2 regions of the Rossellomorea sp. KS-H15a genome follow, and region 2 is predicted to be linked to the other one. Evidence: a T-box and tRNA genes for the amino acid it is inferred to sense, from the RefSeq annotation. Region 2 holds a T-box; the other holds one or more tRNA genes.
The links. The T-box of region 2 lies ahead of proS (proline--tRNA ligase). A T-box ahead of a tRNA ligase gene usually reads a tRNA of that ligase, here a tRNA-Pro.
Positions count from the first base shown of each region.

Region 1: it has a tRNA-Pro gene. The T-box ahead of proS (proline--tRNA ligase) is inferred to sense a tRNA for this amino acid. The anticodon was not compared.

Region 1 covers NZ_CP096886.1:4,103,209-4,119,496, forward strand. The annotation lists gene M1J35_RS21050 (1,4-dihydroxy-2-naphthoate polyprenyltransferase) at 1-694, shown strand, start outside; gene M1J35_RS21055 (hypothetical protein) at 663-848, opposite strand; one part of gene M1J35_RS21060 (IS3 family transposase) at 1,147-1,618, shown strand; one part of gene M1J35_RS21060 (IS3 family transposase) at 1,618-2,504, shown strand; gene M1J35_RS21065 (TraR/DksA C4-type zinc finger protein) at 2,708-3,472, shown strand; gene M1J35_RS21070 (glycogen/starch/alpha-glucan phosphorylase) at 3,509-5,914, opposite strand; gene glgA (glycogen synthase GlgA) at 5,904-7,349, opposite strand; gene M1J35_RS21080 (GlgC family sugar phosphate nucleotidyltransferase) at 7,346-8,374, opposite strand; gene M1J35_RS21085 (glucose-1-phosphate adenylyltransferase) at 8,417-9,574, opposite strand; gene glgB (1,4-alpha-glucan branching enzyme) at 9,590-11,452, opposite strand; tRNA gene M1J35_RS21095 (tRNA-Glu) at 12,047-12,118, opposite strand; tRNA gene M1J35_RS21100 (tRNA-Ser) at 12,123-12,213, opposite strand; tRNA gene M1J35_RS21105 (tRNA-Asn) at 12,219-12,293, opposite strand; tRNA gene M1J35_RS21110 (tRNA-Ile) at 12,303-12,379, opposite strand; tRNA gene M1J35_RS21115 (tRNA-Gly) at 12,391-12,464, opposite strand; tRNA gene M1J35_RS21120 (tRNA-His) at 12,481-12,556, opposite strand; tRNA gene M1J35_RS21125 (tRNA-Phe) at 12,579-12,654, opposite strand; tRNA gene M1J35_RS21130 (tRNA-Asp) at 12,700-12,776, opposite strand; tRNA gene M1J35_RS21135 (tRNA-Met) at 12,895-12,968, opposite strand; tRNA gene M1J35_RS21140 (tRNA-Ser) at 13,136-13,228, opposite strand; tRNA gene M1J35_RS21145 (tRNA-Ile) at 13,246-13,322, opposite strand; tRNA gene M1J35_RS21150 (tRNA-Met) at 13,327-13,403, opposite strand; tRNA gene M1J35_RS21155 (tRNA-Ala) at 13,506-13,581, opposite strand; tRNA gene M1J35_RS21160 (tRNA-Pro) at 13,590-13,666, opposite strand; tRNA gene M1J35_RS21165 (tRNA-Arg) at 13,672-13,748, opposite strand; tRNA gene M1J35_RS21170 (tRNA-Leu) at 13,833-13,921, opposite strand; tRNA gene M1J35_RS21175 (tRNA-Gly) at 13,929-14,003, opposite strand; tRNA gene M1J35_RS21180 (tRNA-Leu) at 14,012-14,096, opposite strand; tRNA gene M1J35_RS21185 (tRNA-Lys) at 14,162-14,237, opposite strand; tRNA gene M1J35_RS21190 (tRNA-Thr) at 14,256-14,331, opposite strand; tRNA gene M1J35_RS21195 (tRNA-Val) at 14,419-14,494, opposite strand; rRNA gene rrf (5S ribosomal RNA) at 14,505-14,621, opposite strand; rRNA gene M1J35_RS21205 (23S ribosomal RNA) at 14,791-16,288, opposite strand, start outside.
Region 2 covers NZ_CP096886.1:1,141,130-1,157,417, reverse strand. The annotation lists gene M1J35_RS05740 (PTS transporter subunit IIBC) at 1-468, shown strand, start outside; gene M1J35_RS05735 (endonuclease/exonuclease/phosphatase family protein) at 472-1,272, shown strand; gene M1J35_RS05730 (pyruvate oxidase) at 1,432-3,153, shown strand; gene M1J35_RS05725 (FMN-binding glutamate synthase family protein) at 3,205-4,785, shown strand; gene M1J35_RS05720 (carbohydrate binding domain-containing protein) at 4,958-7,918, opposite strand; gene M1J35_RS05715 (LacI family DNA-binding transcriptional regulator) at 8,054-9,079, opposite strand; gene M1J35_RS05710 (DUF3159 domain-containing protein) at 9,223-10,908, shown strand; gene M1J35_RS05705 (GNAT family N-acetyltransferase) at 10,946-11,503, opposite strand; gene M1J35_RS05700 (hypothetical protein) at 11,618-11,791, opposite strand; gene M1J35_RS05695 (hypothetical protein) at 11,889-12,437, opposite strand; gene proS (proline--tRNA ligase) at 12,482-13,912, opposite strand; T-box leader at 14,068-14,272, opposite strand; gene M1J35_RS05685 (hypothetical protein) at 14,319-15,344, opposite strand; gene M1J35_RS05680 (MFS transporter) at 15,372-16,288, opposite strand, start outside.

The sequences.
Region 1 (16,288 bases), 1.4 Mb from region 2:
GGGCCTGGATACAGAGCACTCGGTCGGGATCGGCGGAGCGATCGTCCGTAATGGTGTCAAACCATCAACGGTCATCAACCTTGCCTTTTCACTTTACGGGATCGCCCTCCTGTTAGGCATTTATATCTGTCTTAACAGTACATGGTGGCTGGCGCTCATAGGAATAGTGTGCATGGCAGCGGGGTACTTTTATACTGGCGGACCAATGCCAATTGCTTACACACCATTCGGCGAAATCGTAGCCGGATTTTTCATGGGATTTGTGATCATCCTCATCTCATTTTACATCCAGACCGGCTATATCAATGGGGACAGCGTCCTCATCTCGATTCCGGTTTCCATATTGGTAGGTTCCATATTATTGGCCAACAATATCCGTGACCTCGATGGCGACAAAGAAAACGGCCGCAAAACCATCGCGATCCTGTTAGGAAAAAAAGGGGCGATCATCCTCTTAGGCAGTATGTTTGTCGTTTCCTACGCCTGGATCATCGGATTGGTCGTTACAGGGATCTCATCCCCATGGCTGTTCGTAGCCTTTTTGAGCATCCCTAAAGCAATCAAAGCCACGACAGGATTCATCGGGAAATCACAACCCATCGAAATGATGCCCGCCATGAAAGCAACCGCACAAACCAATACCATCTTTGGTTTCCTGTTATCTATTGGATTATTGCTTGCTTATATGCTGTAGAAAGATTTAGGTTCCCTTGATAAACCGCTGTTGATTTCCGTGCAAGACTTCGCTTTCCTCGGGCGGAAGGCGAGCCTCCTCGTCGCTGCCGCTCCTGCGGGGTCTCACCTATTCCGCTTTTCCCGTAGGAGTCTTCGTCTTGCACTCCAATCAACAGCTAGAACCGTTAAAATATAAAACAACAAAATCCGAACGAATTCGATTTTCTAATGAAGAATATCGAATGATCGTTCGGATTTTGTTTTGACTAAACCAGTTCCTTTTATTGTTTTCTCTCTTGGTCCTTCAATTTCTGATGCTTATCCTTTTTAAGAAATATAAAACTAATGTTGCTTGGAGCGGAAGGTGCTCGACTCCTGCGGGAAACGCGTGAAAGTTGAGACCCCACAGGGCTTTTGAGTTGCCCCCCTATTGTTGGACACCCCAACCAACAATAGGAGGTGCCAGCACGTATGGCCAAGTTTACTCAAGAATCTAAACTGAAAGCTGCTAAACGTTATCTTAATGAACTCGTTAGTTATCGAGATCTTGCCAATCAAGTGGGGGTTGATCAATCTGTTCTGCGCTATTGGGTGATGTTAGTTCGTCACCACGGGGACCAAGCCTTTACCTTTCCCTATACAAACTATCCTTCTGCCTTTAAACTGAGGGTAATTCAATTTATTACGGAGAAGAATTGCTCCATTCGAGAGGCATCAGCCATTTTTCATATCCCAGACCCCTGTATGGTTCGTAGGTGGGTGAAAAAGTGGGAAAGAGCTGGAGAAGATGCCTTCGGATCATTAGAAATGAGGCCTTCTACAATGACATCTAACCATAAGAATAAGAAGATCAAAGATAACTCTTCTAACCAAACGATGGAAGATATGAAAAAAGAACTGGAATACCTACGTATGGAGAATGCGTATTTAAAAAAGCTAAATACCTTAGTTCAGGAAGAACCATCACCAACGAAATCAAAGCGAAAGTAGTATTTGAACTAAGGAACGAATTCCCGGTGACTAGAATGATAAAAGTAGCTAAGCTTCCTAAAAGTACTTACTATCACATCACAAAAAAATTAGACCAACCAGATCCTGATCGTAAATGGAAAAGAAGAATTAATTTCATCTATCATAGACACTCAGGACGTCTTGGGTACCGTCGCATTACGGACGTTCTTCAAGAAAAAGGTCACGATATTAACAAAAAGAAAGTTCTTCGGATCATGAGAGAATTGGGCCTTAAATGCATTGTGCGAATGAAAAAATATAAATCCTACAAAGGGAAAGTTGGCAAAGTGGCTCCCAACATCCTAAATCGTAATTTTAGAGCCGATAAACCTAATCAAAAATGGGTGACAGACGTAACGGAGTTCAAACTGTTCGGTCAAAAGCTCTATCTGTCCCCCATTCTAGACCTATTTAACGGAGAGATCATTACCTATACGCTCCAATCAAGGCCGACATTTGACTTGGTCGAGAAGATGTTAGAACAAGGATTAAAACATGTAAATGAAGACGATGAGCTCTTAATCCATTCAGATCAAGGGTGGCATTATCAAATGGCTCAGTACCGAAGGACACTGAAAAAACATAACATCACCCAAAGTATGTCTCGTAAAGGAAACTGTTACGACAACTCGGTAATGGAGAACTTTTTTGGGATAATGAAGTCTGAGTTCCTTTACTTACAGGAATTTGATAGTATCGAGCACTTTAAAGAAGAACTGAAAGAATACATGTATTACTACAATCACCTGAGAATCAAATCAAGGTTAAAACGAAAAAGTCCGGTAGCTTATCGAGTAAGTACTGAATTAGCTGCTTAGAAATTTAAGTGTCCAACATTATGGGGCCAGTGCATTTAGCCCGAGGAGGCTCAACTCACGCCCCGCGGAAAGCGAGCACCTGCAGCGGAAATCAAGTAGCAATGGCTAATTGACCAGCTCGAAAATAACCTTTTATGTTTTAACCTCCCCACTTTCGGATAAAGTATGGTTAGGACAAGATTTAAGCGAACATAATGAAGGATGTGAAGAAATTGCTAACAGACAGCCAAAAACAGTCATTAAAACAAGAATTGGTTCAACAGGAAAAGCAGTTAAAGGAACATTTACATCAGGATTTAGATAATCTTCACCATACAAACGAACGCGATAACTCAGGAGAACTTTCCCTTTACGATAACCATCCGGCCGATATGGGTACAGAGTTATATGAACGGGAGAAGGATTTTGCCATTGATGATCATGCGAAGCTTGAACTGGATAAAATCCAACAGGCCCTGCACGCGATCGAAGCCGGTACGTACGGAGAATGTAAAGAATGTGGACAGGATATCCCTTACGAGCGTCTCGAAGTCATTCCGACCACCCTTTATTGTAAGGACCATACCCCGGAGAAGTCGACACCGCAGGATAGGCCGGTGGAAGAAGACGTGCTGCAGCCGCCAGTCGATAATGAATTCAGACATGAAACCGATGGGAATGTGCGTGACGATCAGGACAGCTTCCAGGAAGTCGGCCGTTTCGGGACATCGGAAACCCCATCCGACTTTGAAGGGGATCACGAGGATTACTCAGACCTGTATCAGGATGAGGACACATCGGAAGGGTTCACCGAGGATTTTGAATCATTCGTCGGGACCGACATGGAAGGATCGAACCGTAAAGCCTATCCGTCGAAGACACATGAAGAGTATGAGGATATGCTCGATGAAAATGATATGGAGTCCCCTCTGGGTGACATTCCCTATAAAGATGGAGACAGCTACGTTTCAGACAAGAAGAAAAAATAGAAAAAACGCTTGGGATCCGATTCCCAAGCGCTTTTTCTATTTCATTAAACTCCCCTGTGCAATGCCCCATATGTCCTTGGCATATTGCTCGATTGTCCGGTCACTGGAGAAATAGCCCGAATTGGCAATGTTCTGCAGGCACATCCTTGACCAGTGCTCTTTGTTTTCATACGCCTTTCCGGCCTGTTCATGAACCCTTACGTAGGAATCGAAATCCCTCAGGACAAAGAATTGATCATTTTCAGTCAGTAACGAGTCATAAATCGTTTCGAAATGATCACCAGCATCCGGCAGGGTATCATCGATCAATTGATTCAACACCTTTTTGATCCTTGTATCATAGTGGAAATACTCCATTGCATAATAGCCGCCATGATGCTGGTACTTCATCACTTCCTCAGCGGTCAAGCCGAATATGAAGATGTTATCATTCCCGACTTGTTCCAGGATCTCGATATTTGCTCCATCCAGTGTTCCAAGGGTCAAAGCACCGTTCATCATGAACTTCATATTCCCCGTACCGGACGCTTCCTTACTGGCCGTTGAGATTTGCTCGGACAAGTCAGCTGCCGGGATGATCTCTTCTGCAAGGGACACCCGGTAATTTTCAAGGAACACGACTTTAATGCGCCCTTTCACGAGCGGATGATCATTTACGAGATCTGCTACAGAGTGGATCAACTTAATGATTTTTTTGGCATAATAGTAACCCGGGGACGCCTTTGCCCCGAAAATGAATGTCCGTGGATGAAAATCAAATCCCGGATCTTCGACACAGCGATTGTACAGGTGAAGGATATGCAGGACATTCATTAGCTGACGTTTGTACGCATGAAGCCGCTTCACCTGGATATCGAATATGGAAGACGGATCGACAACGATACCATTGCTTTCATATATCAGCCCGGCAAGCTTTTGTTTATTTCCCTGCTTCACATCATACAGGTCTTTCAGGAATGCCGTATCATGGTGATACTCCTTCAGCTTCACCAGTTTGGAAGGGTCTTTGATCCACTCATCCCCGATCGAAGAGGTAATCAGGTTCGAAAGGGCTGGATTGCTATTCAGGAGCCACCTTCTATGGGTGATCCCATTGGTCTTACTATTAAATTTCCCAGGATAATATTGATAGAATAAGTTCATTTCCCGCTGCTTCAGGATTTCTGTGTGAATCTTTGCCACACCGTTCACACTGAAGCTTCCTACAATGGCAAGGTGGGCCATTTTGACTTCATCATGAGAGATGATCGCCATGTCCTCTATCCTCTTCCACTCACCGGGATACTCTTTCCATAATTCCCTGCAGAATCGTTCATTGATTTCATTCACGATCATGTGGATGCGGGGCAGGAGGGGCTGGAATATACGGAGCGGCCATCTTTCCAGTGCTTCTGACAGCGTCGTATGGTTTGTATAGGCGAATGTATTCGTCGTGATTTCCCATGCTTCTTCCCATTCAAAGGAGTATTCATCCAGAAGGACCCTCATCAGTTCCGGGATGGCAAGAACAGGATGGGTATCATTGATATGGATTGAAATATTCTCATGCAGTTCCTTCAGATCGCCATTTCGGTAAAGGTACGAATCCAGAATGGAGCGGATACTTGCTGACACCAGGAAGTATTGCTGCTTCAAGCGCAGGATCTTCCCTTCCTCATGGGTATCGTCTGGATATAGAAATTCCGTGATGGCTTCTGTATCCCGCTTGTATTTCATCATATCTTTTCCCGCTTTATAAGCAGCAGGCTCGGCACTCCATAAACGAAGCGTGTTGACCGTCGAGGTTTCGAACCCCACTACGGGCATATCATAGGGAACCGCCGCGACGATTTCTGCATCTACATGTCGAAACCTTAGGACATCCTTTTCCGTGTAGGATTCCACCTTCCCCCAGAAAGGCACTTCAACGGTAAGGTCAGATTTGCGGACCTCCCACACATGTCCATGACGCAGCCACTGTTCCGGAAGCTCCATCTGAAATCCGTTCACGATCTTTTGTTCAAACAATCCATGCTTATAACGGATACCATATCCATGGCCGGGTAAATTGAGGGAAGCCAGGGAATCCAGAAAGCAGGCGGCTAAACGGCCAAGACCGCCATTTCCCAGTCCTGCATCGTGCTCAACCTCTTCCATCTCCGCAAGGTCGATTCCAAGATCGAGAAGCCCTTTATCCACAATTTCGTAAATCCCCAGATTCGTCAGATTTTGTCGGAGCAGACGCCCCAGCAGGAATTCGATGGATAAATAATACACCTGCTTTTGTTTATTGAACCGGTACTGCTCATTCGTATGGATCCAGTTCATCGAAATATATTCCCGTATTAAATGGCCCAATGTGAAAAACTGGTCCTGTCTGGTGGACTCAGGAAACGTCTTTCCATACATCATTTCAAGCTTCTTCAGAAACAATTCTTTGAATTCAATCGGATCAGAAAACATGGCTTTCACTCCTTGATACCAGGTCAGCGTATAGTTGATTATACTTAAAGGCCGATTGGGCCCAACTATAATCCTTATTCATTGCATTACGTACAATATGATTCCATGTTTCCGGATCTTCGTGGAAATACGATAGAGCTCTTCGATAGGTGTAAAGCATATCGTGAGCATTAAAGTTTTTGAATGAGAAGCCGTTGCCGCTCTTCGTCTCCTCATTATAGGATTCAACAGTATCGTTCAGTCCGCCTGTCTCCCTTACAAGTGGCAGGGCTCCGTATCTCATGGCGATCAACTGCCCCAGCCCGCAAGGCTCGAACTTGGAAGGCATCAGGAACAGATCACTGGCAGAATAGATCTGTTTCGCCAATTCTTCATTGAAGCCGATCTGTACTCTTACCTTATCAGGATACGTCCACTCCATTTCCCTGAAAAACTGTTCAAACTCCCAATCACCTGTCCCCAACAGGACAAACTGGACATTTTCCTGGATCATCTCATGAAAGACGCCCCTGATAAGTTCAAGACCCTTTTGGTTCGTCAGTCTCGAAATGATGGACACAAGTGGTATTCCTTCTTCCTCACGAAGTCCAAGGCTTTTTTGCAGATGTTGCTTCGCCTGCTTCTTCCCTTGAAGATTCCCGCTGAAGAAAGGAAACTCCCCGTCATCAGGATTATACACTTCATCATCAATCCCATTAAGGATCCCCAATAATTGGTTATACCGCTGACCTAGTATATTATGAAGCTTTTCCCCGTAGTAAGGCGTGAGGATTTCTTCTTTATACGTAGGGCTCACCGTTGTGACAAAGTCTGAAGAAATGAGCGCTCCTTTCATGAAATTGATGTTCCCATAAAATTCGAGGTATTCATGATGAAAATACCTCTCTGGGATAGCCAGTAAGTCCGTCATCACTTCTTTAGGGTAGATTCCTTGAAATTGCAGATTATGAATCGTGAATACGCTGCGGATGAATGAGTAGCCCGGTCTCTCCTGATACTCGCTTCTGAGTAAGAACGGAACCATGCCCGTATGCCAATCGTGACAATGAATCACATCAGGATAGAAATCAAGAACAGCGATGCTTTCCAACACAGCCCTTGTAAAATAGGAGAATCTTTCTCCATCGTCAAAGTATCCGTATAATCGCTCCCGGTTAAAGTAATATTCATTATCCACAAAATAATAGGTCACGCCATTTTCACTGTACTCTTCAATGCCACAATACTGATTTCTCCAGCCTACCGACACGAAAAATTCTTTCTTCCGTTTCATTTTTGAACGGAATGCTTGAGGAATCCCGCCGTATTTAGGCAGAATCACCCTGACATCCGTGCCTAAACTTCTTAACTCCTTGGGCAGAGCACCAGCAACGTCGGCCAAGCCCCCGGATTTAATAAATGGGACACACTCAGATACTACAAATAACACTTTCACGAATTCATCAGCGCTCCTTGAATCATCCCTTTGCGAATGACGATTGGATTGTTTGCTTCCCCGATAAGCTTGACACCATCTTCTATCCTCACATCTTTATCCAGAATCACATTCTCCAGTACACAGTTATCTCCAATTTGGCTCTTCTGCATAATGATGCTGTTAGAAATTGTGGTATTCCTGCCAACCTTCACCGCTCTGAACATAGTAGAATTCTTCACTTGGCCTTCAATGAAGCATCCATTGGCGATGATGCTGTTTTTCACGCTTGCAGCCGATGTATAGCGTGTCGGCGGCTCATCCTTCACTTTCGTATAAATGGGCATATCTTTCTTGAACAGCTCTTTCCAATAGGATAGGTTCATAAGCTTCATGCTCGCATCATAGTATTCTTCAATGGAATCAATCGTTTGAACAAATCCTGCATGCTCATAGCCGCACACCTTGAATCCGCTATCCATGTCGTCCACTACATCCTGCATACATGTGTAGCCCGTTTCACGCCTGTTCTCGACCAAATCAATCAATGTAGACGTTTTGACCAAGTACATATCCAAGGAGCTGCCGTTGTGACGCATTTCCGTTATATCACAACCGATACGGATATGACGTTCCAGTACGGGTTGATAATCGATGTTACATAACGTGAAGCAATTGCTGATCAGGGCGTACTCCTGGGTACTGCGTCTGAAGTAGTCCATATGATGGGCAAAGTGATTAAAGGACCCTACACCCTCTTCATTCGCTTCCAGTCCAGGAGCAGGAAAGAAAAACAAGCCATCCCGCTTCCGGTTCAGATCCCAGTTCTTGCCTGATCCGAGATGATCCATCAGGGATCTGTATTGAAACTTTGGAAAGATCGCAACGCTGCCGATATCGGAATTCACCATATTGGAAAGGACAAAGTCAATCAACCGGTATCTCCCGGCAATCGGAAGGGCCGCCAATGAGCGATGTAATAATAAATCCTCCAAGGAATCGTAGTAACTCGTAGCATCAATAACACCAAGCATCGTATTTTTCAAAACACTTCTCCTCCTCTAATGTTGTTAAGATGGTCTTGAACCTTATACTCTTTCCTGCTCCAGCAGTGCTTCAATGAATGATTCCGTCACGAGGATCACTTCATCGGATCCCTCTTCCGGCATGATGCATAAGCCCTTTGGAACTCTTACATTCGACGGCACGATCGCCTGCTCGATATAGACGTTTTCTTCAACGACAGCGTCCGGCATGATGACTGAACGACTGACATGCGCTCCTTTTTTCACCGTTGTTCCCTGGAAGAGGACAGACTTTTGAATCGTTCCTTCAATCGTACATCCTTCATTTACAAGAGATCCCTCTACAAGGGCTTCTTCTGAAATATATTGAGGAGGCTCATTCGGATTAACCGAATACACTCTCCAATCATGATCGAACAGATTCAGTTCATTCTGTTCATCTATTAGATCCATATTCGCTTCCCAAAGGCTCTTGACCGTACCGACATCCTTCCAATAGCCTTCAAATGGATAAGCCATCAGTTTCTTCTTTTCATCAAGGAGGAGAGGAATGACATCCTTCCCAAAGTCATGGCTTGAGTCCGGATTCCGTTCATCCATCTCCAAATAATCCTTTAGCACGGAATAATTGAAGATGTAAATGCCCATCGAGGCAAGATTGCTTTTCGGGAAAGGCGGTTTTTCTTCAAACTCCGTGACACGCATATCCTCATTCGTGTTCATCAGTCCGAAACGACTCGCTTCATCCCAGCCCACTTCAATGACTGAAATCGAGACATCCGCTTTTTTCTCGATATGATAATCAAGCATTTTACTATAATCCATTTTGTAAATGTGATCACCCGACAGAATCAATACGTACTCGGGATCATATTGCTCAAGGTAATTCATATTTTGATAGATGGCGCTTGCCGTCCCCGTATACCAGCGCATCTCGGATGATTCAGCATATGGAGGCAGGACTGTCACCCCACCGTTTTTGCGGTCAAGGTCCCACGCACTCCCGATTCCGATATACGAATTCAATACCAAGGGCTGGTACTGGGTAAGAACACCGACTGTGTCGATGCCTGAGTTCGTACAATTGCTCAGGGTAAAATCAATGATACGGTACTTTCCTCCAAATGGTACGGCCGGTTTCGCCAGACTCTTCGTCAATGAACTCAACCTGCTCCCTTTTCCACCTGCTAATAACATGGCCACACATCTACCTTTTGCCATTACTCTTCTCCCCTTTCACTCGATTGGTCTTAAATAAACGGCTGCGTATGGTGGAATCGTCATTTCCACATACCCATCCCTTCCATGATACGGTTGATTGTGCACGGTAAGCGGGTTGGGGTTCACTTGATGGGAACCTCCAAACCTTCCATCATCACTATTCCAGATCTCTTCATACGAAGAAACCTTATCTACCCCCACCTTATACTGGTGATACACATGAGGACTGAAATTGCAGATCACCACAAGATGATCTCCCTTCTCTATCCCATAACGGATGAAAGAGAAAATCTGCTGCTCTGCATTATTTACGTCAACCCACTGGAACCCGTCTGAACGATGATCCATCTGAAATAATGGTTCAGCACCTTTATATAAATGCATAAGCTCTTTAAAATATGAATTGAATTTGTGATGAAATTCGTAATCCAGTAAATGCCAATCCAATTCCTCAAGGTCCTTCCATTCTGAAAACGGGGCCAGTTCACTTCCCATGAACAGAAGCTTTTTACCTGGATGAGCCATCATGAAGCTCAGAAGCAACCGATATTGAGCAAATTTCTGCCAGTAATCCCCGGGCATTTTATTTAATAACGACTTCTTCCCATGCACCACTTCATCATGGGAGAAGGGAAGAACATAATTCTCTGAAAAGGCATATAACAGTGAAAACGTGATGAGAGAATGCACATGCCTTCGTTCAGATGGATCGGTTTCCATATATTTAAGGACGTCATTCATCCATCCCATATTCCACTTATAATTAAATCCCAGTCCTCCATAATGAACGGGAGACGTCACCTGTGGCCAGTCCGTAGAATCCTCTGCAATCATCAAAATCGAAGAATCAAACTCAAAAACGGCCTTGTTCAAGTTTTTCAAAAACTGTATGGCGCCTTCATTCGGGTTAAGCTCACCCTGATTCGCCCAATAGATGATGTTCGCCACCGCATCGATCCTGAAGCCATCGATATGATACTGATCCATCCAGAAGCGGGCGTTTGAAATCAGGAAACTCCTCACTTCCCCTTTACCTAAATCAAAGTTCGCCGTTCCCCACGTATAATTCTCCCGGTCCCTTTCCTCACTGTACTCATAGGCGAACGAACCATCGAACTTATATAACCCATGCGCATCCTTACAAAAATGACCTGGGACCCAATCCAGGATCACGCCAATATTATGTAAATGACATTCATTCACAAATGCCATCAAATCATGTGGTGAGCCGTAGCGACTGGTAGGGGAATAATAACCCGTACCCTGATAACCCCAAGACCGGTCAAATGGATGCTCCGTGACAGGCAGCAGCTCAATATGGGTGAATCCCTGCTCCTTCACATGGGGAATCAATTGCTGCGCTAATTCCCTATAAGATAGAAACGTTCCTGCTTCCTTCTTCCACGTACCTAAATGGACTTCATAAATCGCCATTGGCTTGTCGTAGATGGTAGTGGATGAACGGTTCTCGAGCCACTTCTCATCTTCCCATCGAAAGCCATCCAGCTCATACACGACGCTTGCCGTATGAGGGCGCTTCTCAGAGGCAAACCCGTACGGATCCGCCTTCAGCTTCTTTGCACCCAGGGGAGTCGTAATCTCATACTTATACGTTTCTCCCGTCAGGTCTTGATCGACTCGAATCGTCCACAAACCTTCACTATTCCGCTTTTTTAGATCATATCCATTCCCATTCCATTGATTAAAGGACCCCACCAATGAAACATGCCTTGCTTTCGGTGCCCAAACGCAAAATTCTGTATAGGTCCCAGTGGAATCCCTTCTCACATGTGCACCCATAAACTGATAGGCCTGCTGCAAATTTCCCTCATGAAACAAAAACACATCGTAATCTGTTATGGTCATTGCGTTCATCATCTCACCTACATTTTTTCAATCTACATAACTACTTTCTCACAACATCACCAAAATCCTCTTTATAATCGTCGTTCAATTACGACAATTTACTACATGCATATATGAAAAAGCGGTTTATTTGGAAAGTTATTCTAAATGGTAAGGTTTACATTGTAAAAACATAGGGGAAATACGTTGAATTCTTAGCGGAATTTGTCGAAAGTTTTTTCATGAAAAAAGCTAAAATATGTAGGGAATATAGAAGGATTCCGGTATTTTGTATAAGATTTTGGTTGGTTGGAAGATGAAGCAGCTGTGTCGAATAAAGGGAGGAAAGTGGTGTTTGATGACCTTGTTTTTCGATGATCACTGACCTTCTCTTCCGCACTGGAAAATTTGATTTGTATGAAGTGAAGTTGATAATAAAACGGGGGAAGTGGATCATATACCGGGAAAGTCGATAATATATCGGGGAAAGTCGATAATATATCCAATGACGCAGAAACCAGGAACATATTTTTTCATATAAAGCATGCTTATATCAGCTTCATTTCAAGCCAAAGTACTACTTTGTACAACAAAAAAAGACTATCAAGAATGATAGTCTCTTCATAATGACCCATACGGGATTCGAACCCGTGTTACCGCCGTGAAAGGGCGGTGTCTTAACCGCTTGACCAATGGGCCTAAATGGCGGAGAAGGAGGGATTTGAACCCTCGCGCCAGTTGCCCGACCTACACCCTTAGCAGGGGCGCCTCTTCAGCCACTTGAGTACTTCTCCAAATATGGCTCCGCAGGCAAGATTCGAACTTGCGACCGATCGGTTAACAGCCGATAGCTCTACCACTGAGCTACTGCGGAATAATGAAATGGTGGGCCTAAGTGGACTCGAACCACCGACCTCACGCTTATCAGGCGTGCGCTCTAACCAGCTGAGCTATAGGCCCAAAAAATAAATTGGAGCGGGTGAAGGGAATCGAACCCTCATCATCAGCTTGGAAGGCTGAGGTTTTACCACTAAACTACACCCGCAATAAAAAATAAAATATGGGGCGACTGATGGGAATCGAACCCACGAATGCCTGAACCACAATCAGGTGCGTTAACCACTTCGCCACAATCGCCATAATGTGTCTAAATAAAAAATGGTGGCTCAGGACGGAATCGAACCGCCGACACATGGATTTTCAGTCCATTGCTCTACCAACTGAGCTACTGAGCCTTACTTAGTTTTGAAAAAAATAATACCATTATCTTTTAATGAAAATGGCGGTCCGGACGGGACTCGAACCCGCGACCTCCTGCGTGACAGGCAGGCATTCTAACCAACTGAACTACCGGACCAAAGCTTTTTGCGTTAGCAAAATAGGTTTCATTACCTTCGCGCTAGCGAAAATAACTATCCATACGTGACTCATCGCGAATTATCAAGTTCCTAATTCATAAACAAATCAAAATGGTATTGCGGGGACAGGATTTGAACCTGCGACCTTCGGGTTATGAGCCCGACGAGCTACCGAACTGCTCCACCCCGCGACGATAAAATATATTTAAGTGTCCACTATCCCATTGTGTATCGCGTAGAACCACCCCGACTTCAGTAAGCTTATTCAAGTTGCTGCTCAGTCGGTGCGCTGATGTAGACGCTCCGAAGATTATTCGGTCGTGCTCCACCCCGCGACGATAAAATATAAAAGATAATATGGAGGAGGAAGGGGGATTCGAACCCCCGCGGGCTGTTACACCCCTGTCGGTTTTCAAGACCGATCCCTTCAGCCGGACTTGGGTATTCCTCCGTAATAAAAATGGTACTTGGTGGACCTTGTAGGACTCGAACCTACGACCGGACGGTTATGAGCCGTCTGCTCTAACCAACTGAGCTAAAGGTCCCTAATGGTAGCGGCGGAGGGGATCGAACCCCCGACCTCACGGGTATGAACCGTACGCTCTAGCCAGCTGAGCTACACCGCCAAGAAACATATAACATAGTATTCAGTTTCACTTTCGCAAAACATATAGGATTTTTTGCTGTGCAAACATCAATGAAGATTATTTTGCTGGTGCAAAAAATCTTGGTGGAGCCTAGCGGGATCGAACCGCTGACCTCCTGCGTGCAAAGCAGGCGCTCTCCCAGCTGAGCTAAGGCCCCAAAGAAGGTGGTCGGGAAGACAGGATTCGAACCTGCGACCCCTTGGTCCCAAACCAAGTGCTCTACCAAGCTGAGCTACTTCCCGATATATGGCGCGCCCGAGAGGAGTCGAACCCCTAACCTTTTGATCCGTAGTCAAACGCTCTATCCAATTGAGCTACGGGCGCTAAATGAATTCTATAATAGTAACGTAAGGATAGATATTTTGCTTACGCAAATCAATGATGATTATTTTGCTTCGCAAAAAATCCTGGTGCCGAGGACCGGAATCGAACCGGTACGGTAGTCACCTACCGCAGGATTTTAAGTCCTGTGCGTCTGCCAGTTCCGCCACCCCGGCAAGTCTCTGGAGCGGAAGACGGGATTCGAACCCGCGACCCCCACCTTGGCAAGGTGGTGTTCTACCACTGAACTACTTCCGCAAAAGAAATGGTGCGGGTGAAGGGACTTGAACCCCCACGCCTTGCGGCGCCAGATCCTAAGTCTGGTGCGTCTGCCAATTCCGCCACACCCGCATTTATTTATGTTTTTCACATTGGAGAAAAACAATGGTAAGATATTTTGCCGAAGCAAAAATCAATGGTGAGCCATGAAGGATTCGAACCTTCGACCCTCTGATTAAAAGTCAGATGCTCTACCAACTGAGCTAATGGCTCGTCTCATAAAAAACCAAATGGTGCCGGCAAGAGGACTTGAACCCCCAACCTACTGATTACAAGTCAGTTGCTCTACCAGTTGAGCTACACCGGCGTGTAAGATCCTTTTATAAATACTGCTTAATGAAAGTAGTTCACCGGAGCAGTTTAAGGAAAGATATTTTGCTGGCGCAAAAATCTTTGGTGGAGGATGACGGGATCGAACCGCCGACCCTCTGCTTGTAAGGCAGATGCTCTCCCAGCTGAGCTAATCCTCCATGGTATATAGCCTGGCGACGTCCTACTCTCACAGGGGGAGATCCCCCAACTACCATCGGCGCTGAAGAGCTTAACTTCCGTGTTCGGCATGGGAACGGGTGTGACCTCTTCGCCATTGTCACCAGACTATGTCTTGTCTCTTTTTTAGGACAAGTATTATTATATCGTGTAGATATAATTTTTCAAGGCTTTTTTATATTTTCGTATAAAATTATTCCCTGAAAACTAGATAAAGAATTGATGTCAAGAAAGCCGAATATCGACCAATTGTTGTTCATTAAAATAATGACTCTTTGTGGTTAAGTCCTCGATCGATTAGTATCAGTCAACTCCACATGTCGCCATGCTTCCATCTCTGACCTATCTACCTAGTCATCTTCTAGGGATCTTACTCACTTACGTGATGGGAAATCTCATCTCGAGGGGGGCTTCATGCTTAGATGCTTTCAGCACTTATCCCTTCCGCACATAGCTACCCAGCGATGCCTTTGGCAAGACAACTGGTACACCAGCGGTGCGTCCATCCCGGTCCTCTCGTACTAAGGACAGCTCCTCTCAAATTTCCTGCGCCCACGACGGATAGGGACCGAACTGTCTCACGACGTTCTGAACCCAGCTCGCGTACCGCTTTAATGGGCGAACAGCCCAACCCTTGGGACCGACTACAGCCCCAGGATGCGATGAGCCGACATCGAGGTGCCAAACCTCCCCGTCGATGTGGACTCTTGGGGGAGATAAGCCTGTTATCCCCGGGGTAGCTTTTATCCGTTGAGCGATGGCCCTTCCATGCGGAACCACCGGATCACTAAGCCCGACTTTCGTCCCTGCTCGACTTGTAGGTCTCGCAGTCAAGCTCCCTTGTGCCTTTACACTCTGCGAATGATTTCCAACCATTCTGAGGGAACCTTTGGGCGCCTCCGTTACTCTTTAGGAGGCGACCGCCCCAGTCAAACTGCCCACCTGACACTGTCTCCCACCCCGATAAGGGGCGCGGGTTAGAATTTCAATACAGCCAGGGTAGTATCCCACCGATGCCTCCACCGAAGCTGGCGCTCCGGTTTCCAAGGCTCCTACCTATCCTGTACAAGCTGTACCAAAATTCAATATCAGGCTACAGTAAAGCTCCACGGGGTCTTTCCGTCCTGTCGCGGGTAACCTGCATCTTCACAGGTACTATAATTTCACCGAGTCTCTCGTTGAGACAGTGCCCAGATCGTTACGCCTTTCGTGCGGGTCGGAACTTACCCGACAAGGAATTTCGCTACCTTAGGACCGTTATAGTTACGGCCGCCGTTTACTGGGGCTTCGATTCGCACCTTCGCTTGCGCTAAGCACTCCTCTTAACCTTCCAGCACCGGGCAGGCGTCAGCCCCTATACTTCGCCTTACGGCTTCGCAGAGACCTGTGTTTTTGCTAAACAGTCGCCTGGGCCTATTCACTGCGGCTCTCTCGGGCTTGCACCCTACCAGAGCACCCCTTCTCCCGAAGTTACGGGGTCATTTTGCCGAGTTCCTTAACGAGAGTTCTCTCGCTCACCTTAGGATTCTCTCCTCGCCTACCTGTGTCGGTTTGCGGTACGGGCACCTTTTTCCTCGCTAGAGGCTTTTCTTGGCAGTGTGGAATCAGGAACTTCGCTACTATAATTCGCTCGCTATCACAGCTCAGCCTTCGCGATGACGGGATTTGCCTCATCATCAGCCTAACTGCTTAGACGCACATATCCAGCAGTGCGCTTACCCTATCCTCCTGCGTCCCCCCATTGCTCAAACGGAAAAGAGGTGGTACAGGAATAT
Region 2 (16,288 bases):
CGCGTTCACTCTTTCGGATCCATCGAGCTTCTTACCCGTGTACCGATGATCATCAAAGCAGGTCTGTGGGTAGATCTTGTAAACTTTGTCATTGCCTGCCTCGTATTCTTTGGTCTGAACTTTGCCGTTGCCAACTTCCTGATCAAGAAGTTCAACTTCCCGACACCGGGTCGTAATGGAAATTATATTGAAGATGAAGCTTCAACAGGCGGAGGGTCGGTCAGTGCCGATTCCATCGCGCCAAAAGTCGTTGCCATGCTTGGCGGGAAAGAAAACATCGTAGACGTCGATGCCTGCATGACCCGTCTTCGTGTAACGGTAAAAGACACAAGCCTTGTCGGCACGGAACAGGAATGGAAGAAAAACGGGGCACTCGGCCTCATCCTGAAAGATAAAGGCGTCCAGGCCATATACGGTCCGAAAGCAGACGTCATCAAGTCGGACATTCAAGATCTGCTGGGAGCGTAAGACATGAAATTACTGACGCTTAATTGTCACTCCTGGCAGGAAGACAACCAGCTCGATAAGATCTCAATTCTAGCCGATGACATCGCAGAGGAATCCTACGATGTCATCGCCCTTCAGGAAGTCAGTCAGCTGATCGAAAGCGAAATCGTCCATGGCTTGGTCAAAAAAGACAATTTCGCCCTTGTCCTCCTTGGGGAACTGGATAAGCGAGGCGTGACAGATTATACACTCGTCTGGGACTTCGCTCATATCGGCTACGATGTCTACGAAGAGGGCGTCGCCATTTTGACAAAGCACCCCATCGTGGAGGAACATCGCTTCTTCGTCTCGAAAAGCCATGATCAATCCTATTGGAAAACCCGAAAAATCTTAGGGGCCACCATTTCTTATCATGATAAGCCCCTTACCTTCTACTCCTGCCACCTCGGCTGGTGGACGGACGAGGAAGAACCATTCAAGTACCAGGTAGACTCCTTAATGGAACAGGTCACCCCGGAATCCCCTTTCTTCCTTATGGGCGATTTCAATAACAATGCCCTGGTTCGTGATGAAGGGTACGATTATCTCCTTTCCAAAGGACTCACAGATACATTCGGGGAAGCTCTTGAACGGGACAGCGGCATCACCGTCCGTGGAAACATTGCCGGTTGGGATGAGAATACAGTCGATTTACGGCTCGATCTTATCCTCTCCAGTACAAAAATAGATGTCACTTCATCCCAGGTCATCTTTAACGATGGTAATAAACCTGTCGTATCGGATCATTTCGGAGTGGAAGTGGTGTTAGCAGAAAGCAACAACTGATCGTGGATCGGTTGCTTTTTTTGCGTTCGGAAAGATCTCGCTGGAGGATATCGACCTTTCTACATCTCTAGACAAATTCCGCAACCACCCTCTCCCCTCACGTTTAATAAATCCCCATCAGTGGTAAAAAATCACTATACACTAAAAGGAGGTTCAACTATGGGACATAAACTCGCAGGGCAGGCAGCTGCCGACATCATGGAACAATGGAAGATCAAGCATGTATTCGGTCTTCCCGGTGATTCCATCAATCACTTTGTCGACGTACTGCGAAGTGAAAAAGAGGAAATCGAGTTCATCCAGGTCAGACATGAGGAAGTCGGGGCACTCGCCGCCTCGTCATATGCAAAACTCACGGGAAATATCGGGGTATGTTTATCCATTGGCGGACCCGGTGCTATCCACCTGTTAAATGGCTTGTATGACGCAAAGGCCGACGGAGCACCCGTATTGGTTTTGGCCGGACAGGTCGCGACAGAAGAGCTTGGAATGGATTCCTTCCAGGAAGTTCATCTGGACCGGGTGTTTGCGGACGTTTCCGTCTACTGTGAACGGGTCTCATCACCTGAATCACTTCCCGATCTCATGAATCAGGCCATCAGGACCGCTTATGCAAAAAAAGGGGTATCCGTTCTGATCATCCCCGACGACATCCCCGGGCAAAAAATCAAGGACACCATAAAAGACACGTCCAGTATCCCGGCTGCGACCATCGCCGCTCCCCTTGAACAAGATATGAAGACCGGAATGGAATATGTACATAAAGCACAGCGTCCGGTCATCCTTGCAGGGACGGGATCCAGGCATGCCGCCCGTGAACTTGAAGCTTTCGCTGAAAAGATCGCGGCTCCGGTCATCTTTACGCTTCCGGCTAAAGGAATATTCCCTGACAAGCATCCCCATAATCTCGGACAGCTCGGTCAAATCGGGACGAAACCTGCATATGAAGCCATGGAGGAAGCAGATCTTCTCATCATGATCGGTACGTCGTTCCCGTATCGTGATTTTCTTCCCGATGATACGCCCGCCGTTCAGATCGATGCGGATCCGGCACAAATAGGAAAGAGATATCCCGTTAGCGTCGGGATCGTCGGAGATTCGAACCTTGTGTTGAAACGATGGAATCAACAGCTTCCCCTCAAAGAGAACCGATCCTTTTTGGAAGAATGCCAGAACAATATGAAGAACTGGTGGAAGCATGTTGAAAAAGACGAAGTCGAAGCGACGATGCCCATGAAGGCTCCTCAAGTCATTGCGGCCCTCCAGAAGATTGCAGACGACGATGCGGTCCTGTCCGTCGATGTCGGCAATGTGACCGTCTGGACCGCCAGACACTTCAAGATGACCAACCAGAAAATGATTATTTCCAGCTGGATGGCGACCATGGGATGCGGACTACCAGGGGCGATCGCAAGTGGTCTGGCAGAGCCTGAGCGCCAGTCCATCGCCGTCTGCGGAGACGGCGGGTTCACCATGGTGATGCATGATTTCGTCACGGCGGTCAAATATAAGCTGCCGATCATCGTCGTCATCATGAACAACAGTAAAATCGGCATGATTAAGTACGAACAGGAATCCATCGGCCACCTGGAATATGAAACGGATCTTCAGGACATCGATTTCGCCCAGTTCGCCAAAGCATGTGGAGGGGAAGGCTATCGTGTCATCAAACATGAGGATCTTCAGCCTGCCTTTGAAATGGCAGCGAAATCCAATAAGCCGGTCATCATCGATTGTGTCATCGAAGATCAGCCACCTCTACCCGGTAAGATCAACTTCGAACAGGCAGCCGGTTATTCAAAGCATGTCATGAAGAAATTCTTCAAGAAGCATGAAGCCGAGATGCCACCGTTACGCAAGGCCATGAAACGACTATTTTAACAAAGAAGTGAGCCTGTAAAAGGGCTCCTTTTCCCTATTGGAGGAATGAAAATGAACAGCATATCCATCATTCAGTGGATTCTCCTTATCATCATCGTACTCGCACTGCTTATCCCAGCTGCCCTTATTTTTTATTTATGGATGACCGATGAAAAACAGAAGGAGCATGCGGTATTGAGGAACTTTCCGGTTCTCGGAAAAATGAGGTACATCCTCGAGAAGATCGGTCCAGAACTGAGACAATACCTCTTTCATAATGACAACGAAGGAAAGCCCTTCTCGAGACTTGAATACACGAATACCGTCATGGCGGGTAAATACAAATCCCGGATGCTCGGCTTTGGTTCCGAGCGGGACTTCGAAAAGGAAGGCTACTACATACGAAACACCCTTTTCCCTGTCCAACGGGACGAACTCCGCATCGACAACTCACAAAAAATAAACACCAAAATCTACAAAATCGATAAAGATAATCTGCTCAGCCGCAGGGAACACCGTGAAGAAACTGAAGCCGATCCCTTTCTCCTGAAAGACGAAGATGCCCCTGTCATCGGTGAACGTACGTGCAGGCATCCCTTTAAAGTGAAAGGACTCGTCGGTCAGTCCGCCATGAGCTACGGCTCCCTCGGTGAGCAGGCCATCACCGCTCTTTCAACCGGGTTAAACCTTGCTTCCGGGTCGTGGATGAACACCGGTGAAGGCGGATTATCCAAGCATCACCTGAAAGGCGGAGTCGACATCATCTGCCAGATCGGTCCGGGCTTATTCGGCGTCAGAACGAAGGACGGCGAATTTTCATGGGAAGAATTCAAGAAAAAGAGTGATCTCAAAGAGGTGAAAGCCTTCGAATTGAAACTTGCCCAGGGCGCAAAGACGCGCGGCGGTCACGTTGACGGAAAAAAAGTGACACAGGAGATTGCCAACATCCGTAACGTCGAGCCATGGAAATCCATCGACAGCCCCAACCGCTTCAAAGAGTTCAGCAACAACGAACAGATGCTGGATTTCATCGAACAGCTCAGGGAAGTCGGCGGCAAACCCGTCGGGATCAAACTGGTCGTCGGAAACACGAATGATATTGAAAGCCTCGCTTCCTACATGGCCACTTCCGGAAAACACCCCGACTTCATCACCGTGGATGGCGGAGAAGGAGGAACAGGTGCATCGTATCAGGAACTAGCGGCTTCTGCAGGGGTCCCAATCAAATCCGCCCTTCCCTTCCTTCACGACACCCTGGTGAAATACGGCGTCAGGGATAAAGTGAAAATCTTCGCTTCCGGAAAATTGTTAACACCCGACAAGATTGCCTTTGCACTCGCCCTCGGTGCAGACTTTGTCAACATAGCCCGGGGACTGATGTTCTCCGTAGGCTGCATCCAGGCTCAAGTATGCCACACGAACAACTGTCCCGTCGGCGTTGCCACCACTGACAAGAAACTGCAGCGGGCACTGATCGTCGAAGAAAAATCATTTCGCGTCTGCAACTACATCATCTCCCTTCGCGAAGGCCTGTACAACCTGGCCGCAGCCGCGGGAATCGATACACCGACAAGATTCGGGCGTGAGCACATCGTGTTCCGGGATGAAGACGGACGATTGCATCCGATCAAGCCGGAAAAAGCGATGTCCTAAGGGAAAGAAGCAGCCGACTCGGCTGCTTCTTTTTTTGGAGGTGAAGGGAGTGGATCTTGACCGTTCTCCATTGCCGACAAAACCCGCCCCGCCCCGTCCAGACCGAGCGCTCAGTCAAGTTTATCCACAAAAAAACACAGCGCCCCCAAAACAAGACGCCGTGCCCCCACTCCTACTTCAATTCCACATTATCAATCACTACATCATGAGCACCAATCGGCGACCCACTACTCTTCCCAATCAGGAATTTAAGACTCGTGTCCTCGCCCACCGGTGGCGTAAATGTATACTCATAATGCGTCATCTCTCCACCCAGCTGAGCGACTTCTGATAAATAGCGCGTATACGCAGCATTTTCAATCGTCACTTCCATCGTCCGGTCGACTGACGAACTCACATCGAAGGAAAGGGTGTATTCCACTCCCGGCTTAAGCTTCAGTCCTTCCTGGAATAGCTGAACACCCCATATTTCGTTTCCTTCGTTTCCAATCGAGATTTTTGCCTGTCCGTCTTCAGAAGAAATACCTGCAGAAGCATCGTAATGGATGTAATTTGCCCAGAATTCTAAATCGGAATCAAACGATCCGTTCTGGATGACGTTTGCACCAGGAGGTCCCGCTTTCTTCTTTAACGAGAGGTTATCGATCTTCGCTTCATCCGTACTGCCACCCAGATCAATCACCAGCTGTGACTCCATATCCGTCACATCCGGCATCGTGAACGTCATGGCATGCTTCTCCCAATCAGCGGTGAGAGGGATCGTTTCCGTTGCGTACACCTTTTCCCCATCCTTGCTTCTCATCTCGACCTGAATATCACGACCACTTTCTGCCACTCCGTCAAACATCAATTCATATTCATTCAATTCCTTAAGCTGGATGCCTTTTTGCACCAGCCCGGCCTCTTCCGTTTCGCTGGAAGGCTTTGCTGAGAATACCCGCTCGTCAGGATCCACTCCCAAGGTTTTCCCGGAACCTGCCAGATGCCAATAAAGAAGGCGGTCAGGGAATCCCTGGTCGAACGTCCCATTATAAATAAGGTTCCCCGTCGGCAGTTCAGGTTTGGAAGCATCCGGATCCACTTCGACAGGCGGGATCTCTTCCACCCGGATATTTCCGAGCCACACAGGTAGCTTGGACAATCCGAGATTAAATTCCACACGGGCTTCCAAATCATTTTCCTCGGTCATCTGGAACACCATTTCATAGGATTCCACCCCATCTTTCAGTGAAAAAGATTCACTGTTTGAATAGGCACTGTATCCCCTCTTTTCACCCCCGCCGACTTTCACATTGACCTTCCGTGATCCGCTCGATTTTGCATCGAAGGATACCCGGTAGTAACGGCCCTTTCCGAGTGATACGTCCTGGATGAGCTGAACGGAATAAGGCTGGCTTCCCGGTTCTTCCACATCCACTTTGGCAAAATTTCTTCCCTCGATCTGATCAAGGGCTACATTGGCCTTCCCTCCAAAATCAGGGACGGTCAAGAAATACCAATAATCCGTATTTTCCACTCCCGGAATCCCGTCAACGTCTTCCCATTCCTGATCAAATCCGGTATTGTACATGAGGTTTCCGTCTTCGAGTGGCTGCTTCGCATCGTCAGGCAGTGGAGCTTGTTCAAATTCCGGCAGTTCCGGCGTTTGATACGGTCTTCCCGTCAAATCATACACACGTACATAATCCACATCCATGGATTGAGGGAACATCGTCTCTTCCGTCGGTTCACCATCGAAATTCCCGCCTATCGCAAGATTCAACAGCATATGGAAGGATTGATCAAACGGCGCAGGGTACGTGAAGTTGGAAGCGTTTCCGGTCCCTTTGCTGTACCAATTGTTCTGGGTCTGGCGGAGTTTTCCGTCCACATACCAGCGGATTTCCCCCGGCTCCCATTCAACGGAGTACACATGCTCGTCGGCAATCGTCGATCCATCTTCAAAGCTATAGTGATCACCGGTGTATTTATTATTCGGCCACGATTCCCCATAATGAAGCGTCCCGATTGCTTCACCCGGATTGCTGCCCTGGGCTTCTAAAATATCAATCTCACCGGATGCAGCCCATCCGCCATACCGGTCATCTTCCGGAAGCATCCAGAACGCCGGCCAATATCCCTTTCCAACCGGAAGGGAGGCTTTCATCTCAAATTTTCCATACGTCTTGGAAAACAGGCCCTTCGTCTTCAAACGGGAGGACGTATAGCCGTATCCTTGATAGTTTTCTTTTTTAGCCGTAATCAGAAGCTTCCCGTCTTCAGTCCGCGCATTTTCAGGACGGTCCGTGTAGTATTGCTTTTCATTATTCCCCCATCCTGAAATGAAGGTACCATTCGCATCGGTATATCCGTTTCCGATATCGAACGTCCACTTGTCGCGATCGATCTCATCCTTATTGAATTCATCATTCCACACAAGGGTCCATGGCGTGACAACAGAAGTCGCTTCACTTGTTTCTTTTCCATTCCATACGATGACGCCATCCAGCGTGGCTTTTTCGATGGAACCTTCTCCATCGATGGCCGATCCCTCCCCTGCTTTTGATACGAGGAGTTCCTTCACCACCCCATCAGGCGTAAGGGAGACATTTGAAAGCGCGTTCAATTCTAACCGCTCGGCAATACCGTCAAGCTCCACCTGAGCTTCTCCCTTTTTCCCTGTCGTGGCAATCGTATCAAATTCACCTTTCAATTCGGCATTTTTCGTTTTTACATTTGAAGCCGAGACCGTAACGTCTTGAAATCCTTCGGACGTAATTTCGTTTTCTTCCAATAACACATTTCCTTCGAGGAAGGTTTGTTCAACGACCGAATCTCCGGAAACCGTGATCGTCGACAAATGACCAGGTCCTTCAACTGAAAGACTCTTCAACTCGGAATCTGTCAATTGCACGGTATCGGGTTCCTCTCCCTTGATCAACGTCTTTCCTTGTACCGTCACGTTTTCAAGGGTAATGTCCTTTCCGGCAGCCGGTGTGATCACGAGGTCGCCTTCTATCGTTCTATCTTTTAAGGTTGAATCTTTGAGGTGAAAAGGTTTGTCTTTTTGTGGGGCGGCACTACCTATGTTCGCGGGTGGCAGAGTCATGATGAGACATGCAGCGGTAAACGAAGTGACTGCTTTTTTTAACATGTGAACTCCTCCTGTTTTCATTTATGTCTCACGTGGGACATTTGTATATAACTATAAAACCACCACGATCGTTTGACAACATTTTTCTACCATAATGATTTCTCATACACTAAAACAAGCCCGTCCCAAAGGGGATCAGGCTTGTTTTTCTGAACAGGAATTCCTCTTGACCAAAGAAGCTTGAAAAGGACTCATCGTTTCATATGGCTCCCCTTCCACCCTGTGTATCAGCTCCTCCACTAACGCAACCGCCATCTCCACTCTCGGAACGTTCATGGTCGAAAGTGCAGGCGATGTGTATTCTGTCAGCAAAATATTATCAAAACCGATGAGTGAAACGTCCCCTGGTACATCCCGTCCCGCTTCCTTCAATGCCTTGAGGGCCCCGAAGGCGATATGATCATTGGAACAGAGGATGGCGGAAGGAAGTTCCCCCTGCCGGAGCCAATGATGAATGGCATCTTTTCCCGACTCTTCCACGAACCTGCCCGTATAGATGTACTCCGGCTTCACGCTGATCCCTGCTGCTTTCATCGCCTTTTGGTAACCATTAAGGCGCTCCACCGCTGCAGGATTGTCCTGGTCACCTGTAATGATGCCGATTTCTTCATGCCCCAGCTGAAGGAGGTGACGGGTCGCTTCCATGGCACTCACTTCATTTTCCAATACAGGCATGGGGATGGAAGGAGTACGACGGGTCACATTGTTCTGATCGAAAACCCCGACCAAAAAGTTGGCGGAAAGGATTTCATCGACGATCGACTGGACATTACTCCAGCTGATGATGATGCCTGCATCGATGCTTTTTTCCCTGTAAAGCTTCAACACGGGAGACGGATCATCCACTTCCGCCATCGTCACGAGCACCTTATACCCCCGAAGAGAGCAGGCATTGATCACCGCCCCGATCACCACGCTGTAAAAAAGATCATCGGAATAGATCCGATCCTTCCCAGGGTCCTGAATGATGAACAGCCCGATCGTATGGGTCTTTTTCTTCACCAGCCTCCGTGCTGAAACATTCGGCTGATACTGATGCTCCTCCATGATCTTCAAGATCCGCTCCCGGGTCTCGGTCCGTACCTGGGGCGAATCATTCAACACCCGCTGCACCGTCTTCCGCGACACCCCGGCTAGCTTCGCTATATCAAATATATCCATACTTTCCTCCTGAGTGGTTACTTCTTCCTATTATAACGGATGATGAGTGGGTTTGGTATGCGGTAAAAAACAATTGAAACCTCCCCGCCCCCTCATCCGTATATACACTATAAACAGAATCACAACCTTGAAAGGGGAACACTATGGGAAACATCTTACTATTTTCATTGATTGTCGGATTGGTCATGGCCTTATTGCTCGTACCGATGGCCGTCATGAAAAAACAAAATAAAAAAGAGGGATATCCTTCCTTCCCGGCACTATTTGGAGCCACCTTACTCATCACGACTGTTGTAGTATTCGTCTTCTATTATCTTTCGAATCTCGATCAGAACTTCACGAGCATATGGATCCTCCTGATCATCGCCTCCGGATTCGGGGCCGCATTTGCCACGGGGAAAGAGCGGATGGTAAAAGGGATTCTGTTCCTGGCGAGCATCTTTGTCGGTGCTTACTTCCTGACCGCGTTCGTCTTCAATGCCGATGAGAAATTCGAATCGGCGAAAATGGATGTCAAAACAGAGATCCAGGCTTTTGATGAAAAGGAAACGCCTGCAAGCGTCCCTCCTCAATTCGCCCGTAACAAAATGAAGAAAGCATTCGGCCAGGTTCCGAATACAAGCTATTATGAGCTCGGCAACCTGCAGATCCAGAAGGTGGACGGTGAGTATGTCTACATCGCACCTGTAGAATTCTCCGGTTTCTTCAAATGGTTCAAAGGGGATTCGACACCCGGGTACTTCAAGCTGAGTGCCACGGATTCAAATGCAAATCCTAAATTCATCAAAGAAGAAATGGTGTACACACCTTCTTCATACTTCAATAAAAAAGTGGAACGTCATATCCGCTTGAATTATCCGAAGGAAATCTTCAACGGGGACGTCCAGCTTGAAATCGATGATGATGGAAAACCGTTCTATATCCAGACGTACGGAAACTTCATCTCAGCCCGTAACGGTTTCGATGTAAAAGGAATCGTCATGGTCGACCCTCAGACAGGTAAAACGAAGTCATATGCCATCAAAGATGTACCGGCGTTCATCGACGGCGCGGTTTCTCCTGAAACGGTCAGCCTTCAGAATAGCTATTTCGGTAACTATGTGAAAGGTTTCTGGAACAGCCGCTTCGGTAAATCGGACGTGAAACTGCCATCTGATGAAGGAACAGAAGCAAACGTGAGCCCTATTTTTGACGAAAATGGTGACATGTACTACTTCACCGATTTCACATCGCCAAAAGAAGGCGTCGATTCCATGCTCGGCTACTCCCTGACGAACTCAAGGACGGGTAAAGCGACATTCTACACAGGAAATCTGGAAGAATCGTACATGGATTCACAGGGCGCCCTGCAAATCATCCAGAAGAAATTCATCGAGAAGAAATGGGACGGCGAAATGCCTGTGCTCTATAACTTCTACGGTGAAGCAAGCTGGCTGACACCGGTGCTTGACGCGAATGGTTTCTTACAAAACTACTTCATCGTCTCGGCTGCCAACCCGGAAATCTCAGCTTATGCAAACACGCCGAATCAGGCATTGAAAGCTTATAAAACCGCCCTGCAACGCGGCGGCGGAAGCGTCGATGGCAGCTCGAAAGCCGAGGAGAAACAAGCAGACGGTACGGTCGTCCGGGTCTATAAAGAAAAGTCCGGTGACTACACCATCGTTTCCTTCCTCTTGGATAACGGAAAAAACTATATCGTTTCTTCTGAAAACAGCTTACTTGCCATCTACTTGAAGGAAAATGATAAGGTCAACGTCACGTATATGGATACAGGAGAAGCCTTCCTCCCTGTAAAAGAGATGACGATCGAAGGATTACAACAATAATCGAAAGGCCGGAATCAAAGATGATTCCGGCCTTTTTCTATTCCCCCGCATTCACATAATACACCAGATTATCCGTCCACTCTCCAAATTCATAAATGAACCCTTTTCGTGTACATTCATACTCCATGCCCACGGCTTCCGCAAGTCGGATTGAAGGCGTATTGTCCAGATTGATATGGGCTTCGATGCGGTGAAAATTCAATTTCACGAATGCCAGCTGCAGGGCAGCCTTCATCGCTTCCTTCCCGTAACCACGATTCCAATAACGATTATGTATCGTGTAGCCCGCCCTGCCCCAGTTGAAGTTGTACCTCATGAGCGTCGAGAAATCGATCGTACCGATGTTGGCGCCATTTTCTTTCAGGAAGATCCCGAGGATATACACCTGATCCCCCTCGATCATTTCGTCATGTTTCTCAAGCATCTCCCTGAACCAGAACTCCGTGCACTCACTCATATCCTGATAGCCGACATCATATTTATGCTGTGACGGGAGCCTGTTCAGATGTTCCCTCAACCAGTTTTCATAATCCTGATTCACGAAGGGCCTGATCACCAATCGTGGTGTTTCGATGGTTAAGTCCTTATGCTTCATCCTCTGCTCCCTCCTTTTTATGTATTACGTTAATAGTACCAACCACCTAAGTAGATTGGTAGTTCTTTTTCATAAAAACGGAAGGCGTTTCTCTACGGAGAAACGCCTTCCTCGTTATTTCTCATTATTCCACTCTTCCTCTAATTCCTTCTCGATTTCCTCATCGGATAAATACTCCTCATCCAGCTGCTGAACATGCTCGGTGATCCGGTTGAGCTTGGAATGCACGATCCATAGGCTGATTACCACGAATACCATGAAAAAAATGACGATGAGTCCCACATCCATATTAATCGACGCCTCCTTTACCTATATTTATTAAGTAAACATAGAAAAAAGAAGACTTTACTCAGAAAAAGTCCGGAAAGGTGCGAAAGTCCCCTGCTTATCCGGAACTGACGTAATACCAGTGTTTATCGAGCTTCTCAAGCTCAATAAAATCTCCCCCAAAGTCACCTGACAAAGGTTTATTCCCTGAAGTAGAATAGACAAATCCGGAGAAGCTGTCCAGTATGCCACGAAAGGTGAAAAAGAGAACCAGCATTTCATCATTCTTCTTCTCTACCAAAATATCTCCGCCCCCCCTTGATAACGCTTCATATTCTTCCGGGAGGTGTATAACCGAATCATTGTATGGAACGTTGGGTGTAATGGCACCTTCCCGCACTTTCTTTACCACTGTCTCCCGATCGGCACGGTTATTCTCATAGTCCATATTCAGAACGACCTTGGTAAACGGGAAAAAGAAAAGAAAAATCACAGTCAAAGATTGGAGGATTAATGCTTTCCATTCCCTTCTCTTAAAAACGGCAATGATGGAAAACACGATTGTGACAAGGAAAAAACCTCCTGCCATCAACCAAAGAAAAGGCATCAAAAACGGTGTCAGGATGTGGATGAGGTGCCACTGAAAAAACGCCAGTGCCACCAACATCACACTGCTGACTAGGGACAAAAGGAAAATGATACTCCCCTTCCTCAATACGCCTTCGCCCAGTAGACCAACTGTTTCGCATCCTTTTCACAGCACACGCACGTATCGGACACCTGCTCCTGTTCAAACGGCATGCATCGTGATGTGGCACTCGTTTCTTCCTTGATTTTATCTTCACAGGCACGGTCTCCGCACCACATCGCTTTGATGAAACCGCCTTTTTCATTCAACGTCGTTTTGAACTCATCAAACGTTTTGGCGACCGTCGTTTTTTCTTCGCGGTGTTGTCTCGCTTTTTCCAATAGATTGCGTTGAATGTCTTCGAGGAGCGCTGTCACTTTCCCTTCCAGCTCTTCCATCGTGACCGTGATTTTTTCCCCGGTATCACGTCTCGCCAGAATCACCTGCCCGTTCTCGATATCCCGCGGACCGACTTCCAGGCGGAGTGGAATCCCCTTCATTTCATATTCATTGAATTTCCAGCCCGGCTTTTTGTCACTGGCATCGATCCCGACGCGGGCAACACCTGCAAGCTGTGTCTTCAGGTTATAGGCAAAATCAAGGACACCTTCTTTATGCTGGGCGATCGGCACGATTATCAGCTGGGTCGGAGCAATCCGTGGCGGCACGACAAGTCCCCTGTCGTCCCCGTGCACCATGATCATGGCCCCGATGATGCGGGTGGTGAGTCCCCATGATGTTTGCTGGACATATTGAAGCTTGCCGTCACGGTCCGTGAACTGGATGCCGAATGATTTCGCAAATCCGTCCCCGAGATGATGGGACGTTCCTGATTGCAACGCTTTCCCGTCATGCATTAAACTTTCGATCGTGTACGTATATTTCGCACCGGCAAATTTCTCTTTCTCTGTTTTCTGACCTTTGATGACTGGAATCGCCAGCATCTCTTCACAAAGCTCTGCGTATACTTCGAGCATCTGAACCGTTTCCTCATGAGCATCCTGATCGGTCTCGTGACATGTATGGCCTTCCTGCCACAGGAACTCAAGCGTTCGGAGGAACGGACGGGTCGTCTTTTCCCAGCGAACCACATTCGCCCACTGGTTGTAGAGCTTCGGCAGGTCCCGGTAGGAATGGATGATGTTTTTATAATGCTCACCGAATAACACCTCGGACGTCGGACGGACGCATAGCCGTTCCGCTAACTCCTCATCTCCGCCATGGGTCACCCATGCGACTTCAGGAGCGAATCCTTCGATATGATCTTTCTCTTTTTGCAGCAGGCTTTCCGGTATAAAAAGGGGCATATACACATTTTCATGCCCGGTTTCCTTGATTTTCGCATCAAGGGCATCCTTGATGTTTTCCCAGATTGCGTATCCGTATGGTCTGATGATCATTGAGCCCCGGACGCTCGAGTAGTCGATCAGCTCCGCCTTCGTCACGACATCGGTGTACCACTGGGCAAAGTCTTCATCCATGCCCGTTACATCTTTTACAAATTCTTTAGCCATTTGAGAGCACCTCGTTTTTTGGTTGGATTGGTTTTATCAGCGGAATTTTCGATTTATCGGCGAAATCCCGGATATATCAGCGGAATTTTCATTTTATCAGCGAAATTCCACATTCAGCGAACCGCCCGACGGTAACAAAAAAAGCCCTGCTTCTCATCAGGGACCATTTCTGGCGGTACCACCCTGATTCAAAGCAAAGCTTTACACTCATTCCATGATAACGGTTTCGGACCGCTGATATCTTCATTCGATACAGAACTAGGAGGCAGGTTCAAAGGTTCATCCATGGGAGCTTCTCACCAAACCGCTCCCTCTCTGAAAAGACAAGATCCCTTTACTGATCCTCTTCAATGTTTCAGTTATTTTAGATGATTATATAGAGATTCCATGAGGGTGTCAATATCTGTTAGAGGGAATAAAACCGTTCCATTTCCCGTTCAAAGAAATCATTCCCATTCCTTTCATCGAAATCTCCCGCAATTTCCTCGGCCACTTCACTCATTACATCCACGGCGAAGCCCGGGCGATGCCCCGCTTCCAAGAGCTTCCGGTGGAGGACGATGGCACTCATATAAAAATAGAACATCCCATACGGATCTTTTCCGCTGTCGGCATACTCAATGTGGCGCTCCAATACCTTAATGCCCCTAAGAGGTTCCGTTAAAGCTAGAAACCGGATATGCTCAGAGGCCTCAATGAGAAAGTGAGGTTTATCGTAAATGAAAAAGTATCCCTCAGATTGGTAACGTACGGCTTCCTCCAACCGGCCGTCCTCATAATAAGGAAGGAGCAGCTTGCTGTACGTAAGATGTGGAATTTCCCCGCAGCACACTTCTTTGGATAATAACAGCTTCTCGATTGGAGCCGCCTTCTCCTTTTCCCCTGTTAAATAGAAATACTCAAGCTGTGTCTGATATTCACACGCTTCACAATCCGCCAGGGAATCCCGTTCTGCGGCGAGCCATTCATGATAATAATCGTGGGCGTCCTTTATTTCACCTGTCTTCAAAGCCCGTTTATGCTGATGTTGATAATAAGGGCGTAGACTGTATCCGTAGCGGTCATACGCTTCCTGAAAGTCATTGAAAAATGCATCCAGGAGCTCCATTTCAATGCCCGGCATCTTCACCAGATGCTCCGCCATCCATTTATAGATCCAGAGGAAGCTTTCCACCCAATCCTCCAAGTTCTCTTCATTATCTAAAAAGAACCCGTTGCACCATTCGAAATGATCGAATAATTCCTCATACTCCCCAAGATAGTTGACGGTCCTCATGATTCCAAACCGACAGCAGAATTCCTTATAGAGATCCCCTTCTTTTTGGGCGATGAACAACAGATCCTCCAACCCATCCCACTTTTCAAAGCTCGCTTCTTCCCGACTCATCAGCTCTTCCCATTTATCCCAATATTGATCCACCGTCATCTTCATCCGCGAACCTCCTTCATGAGTGCGTTTTTATTTATTATAACATTCTGAATTATATTTTAACTGTTTTTTCCAAGAATTCTTCCTCATTGCTCCCCATAAAACCAGGGTGATCACAAGCATGACGATCGAACCTCCAGCGACGGCAGCCCGAATCGACACCACCTCTGCCCCCAGTCCGATCAGAACCGTCAGCAAGATGACAAGGACCCCTTCAAGCAACCCATACAGACTCCCTACCCGCCCCATGATTTCAACAGGGATATGTTCTTGATAAAAAGTCTCGAACCCTGTTGTCGCAAAGGCCAGGGCAAAGGATAAAAGAGCAAATCCAATCCCAATCGTCAAGAAGTCATGTGAAAATGCATATATGATATACCCAACGGAGACGATGACAGAGCCGACACCCATGAGGTGCATATGATGAAGCTTATGAGACAACGCCGCATTCAGGAGAGATCCCAGTACAAACCCTCCCCCTGCAATGCTCACGAGATATCCGTAGGTACTATTGGAGAGATGCAGCATATCTTTAGAAAAAGCGGCTTCAAGGGAATCGATGGCAGCCGTCATCACGAGCATGCACGTGAAAAATACGTACAGGATCATCACGTAAGCCGATCTCTTGCTGAAACCCCATACCACCCGCCAATCATCCTTAATGATTTCCCAGTGGAAGGTACTTGTTTGATTCGATGAACCCCCCTTAAGTTTAGGCAAAAACAGGGTGATCACCCCTGATAACAAAAGGGCAAGAGCGTTCATATAAAGGGCAAAATCCGGTGTTCCCATCAGGAATAAGATCCCCGCCACCCCGGGCCCGATCAGAAATGCCCCCGACCCCACGAGTCCCCGAAGAGCATTGAACCGCTGCCTGTTCCCCTTCGGAATCAACGTTGTGGTATAAGCCATCGACGCCGGATAAAAGACAGCACTCCCCATATTGA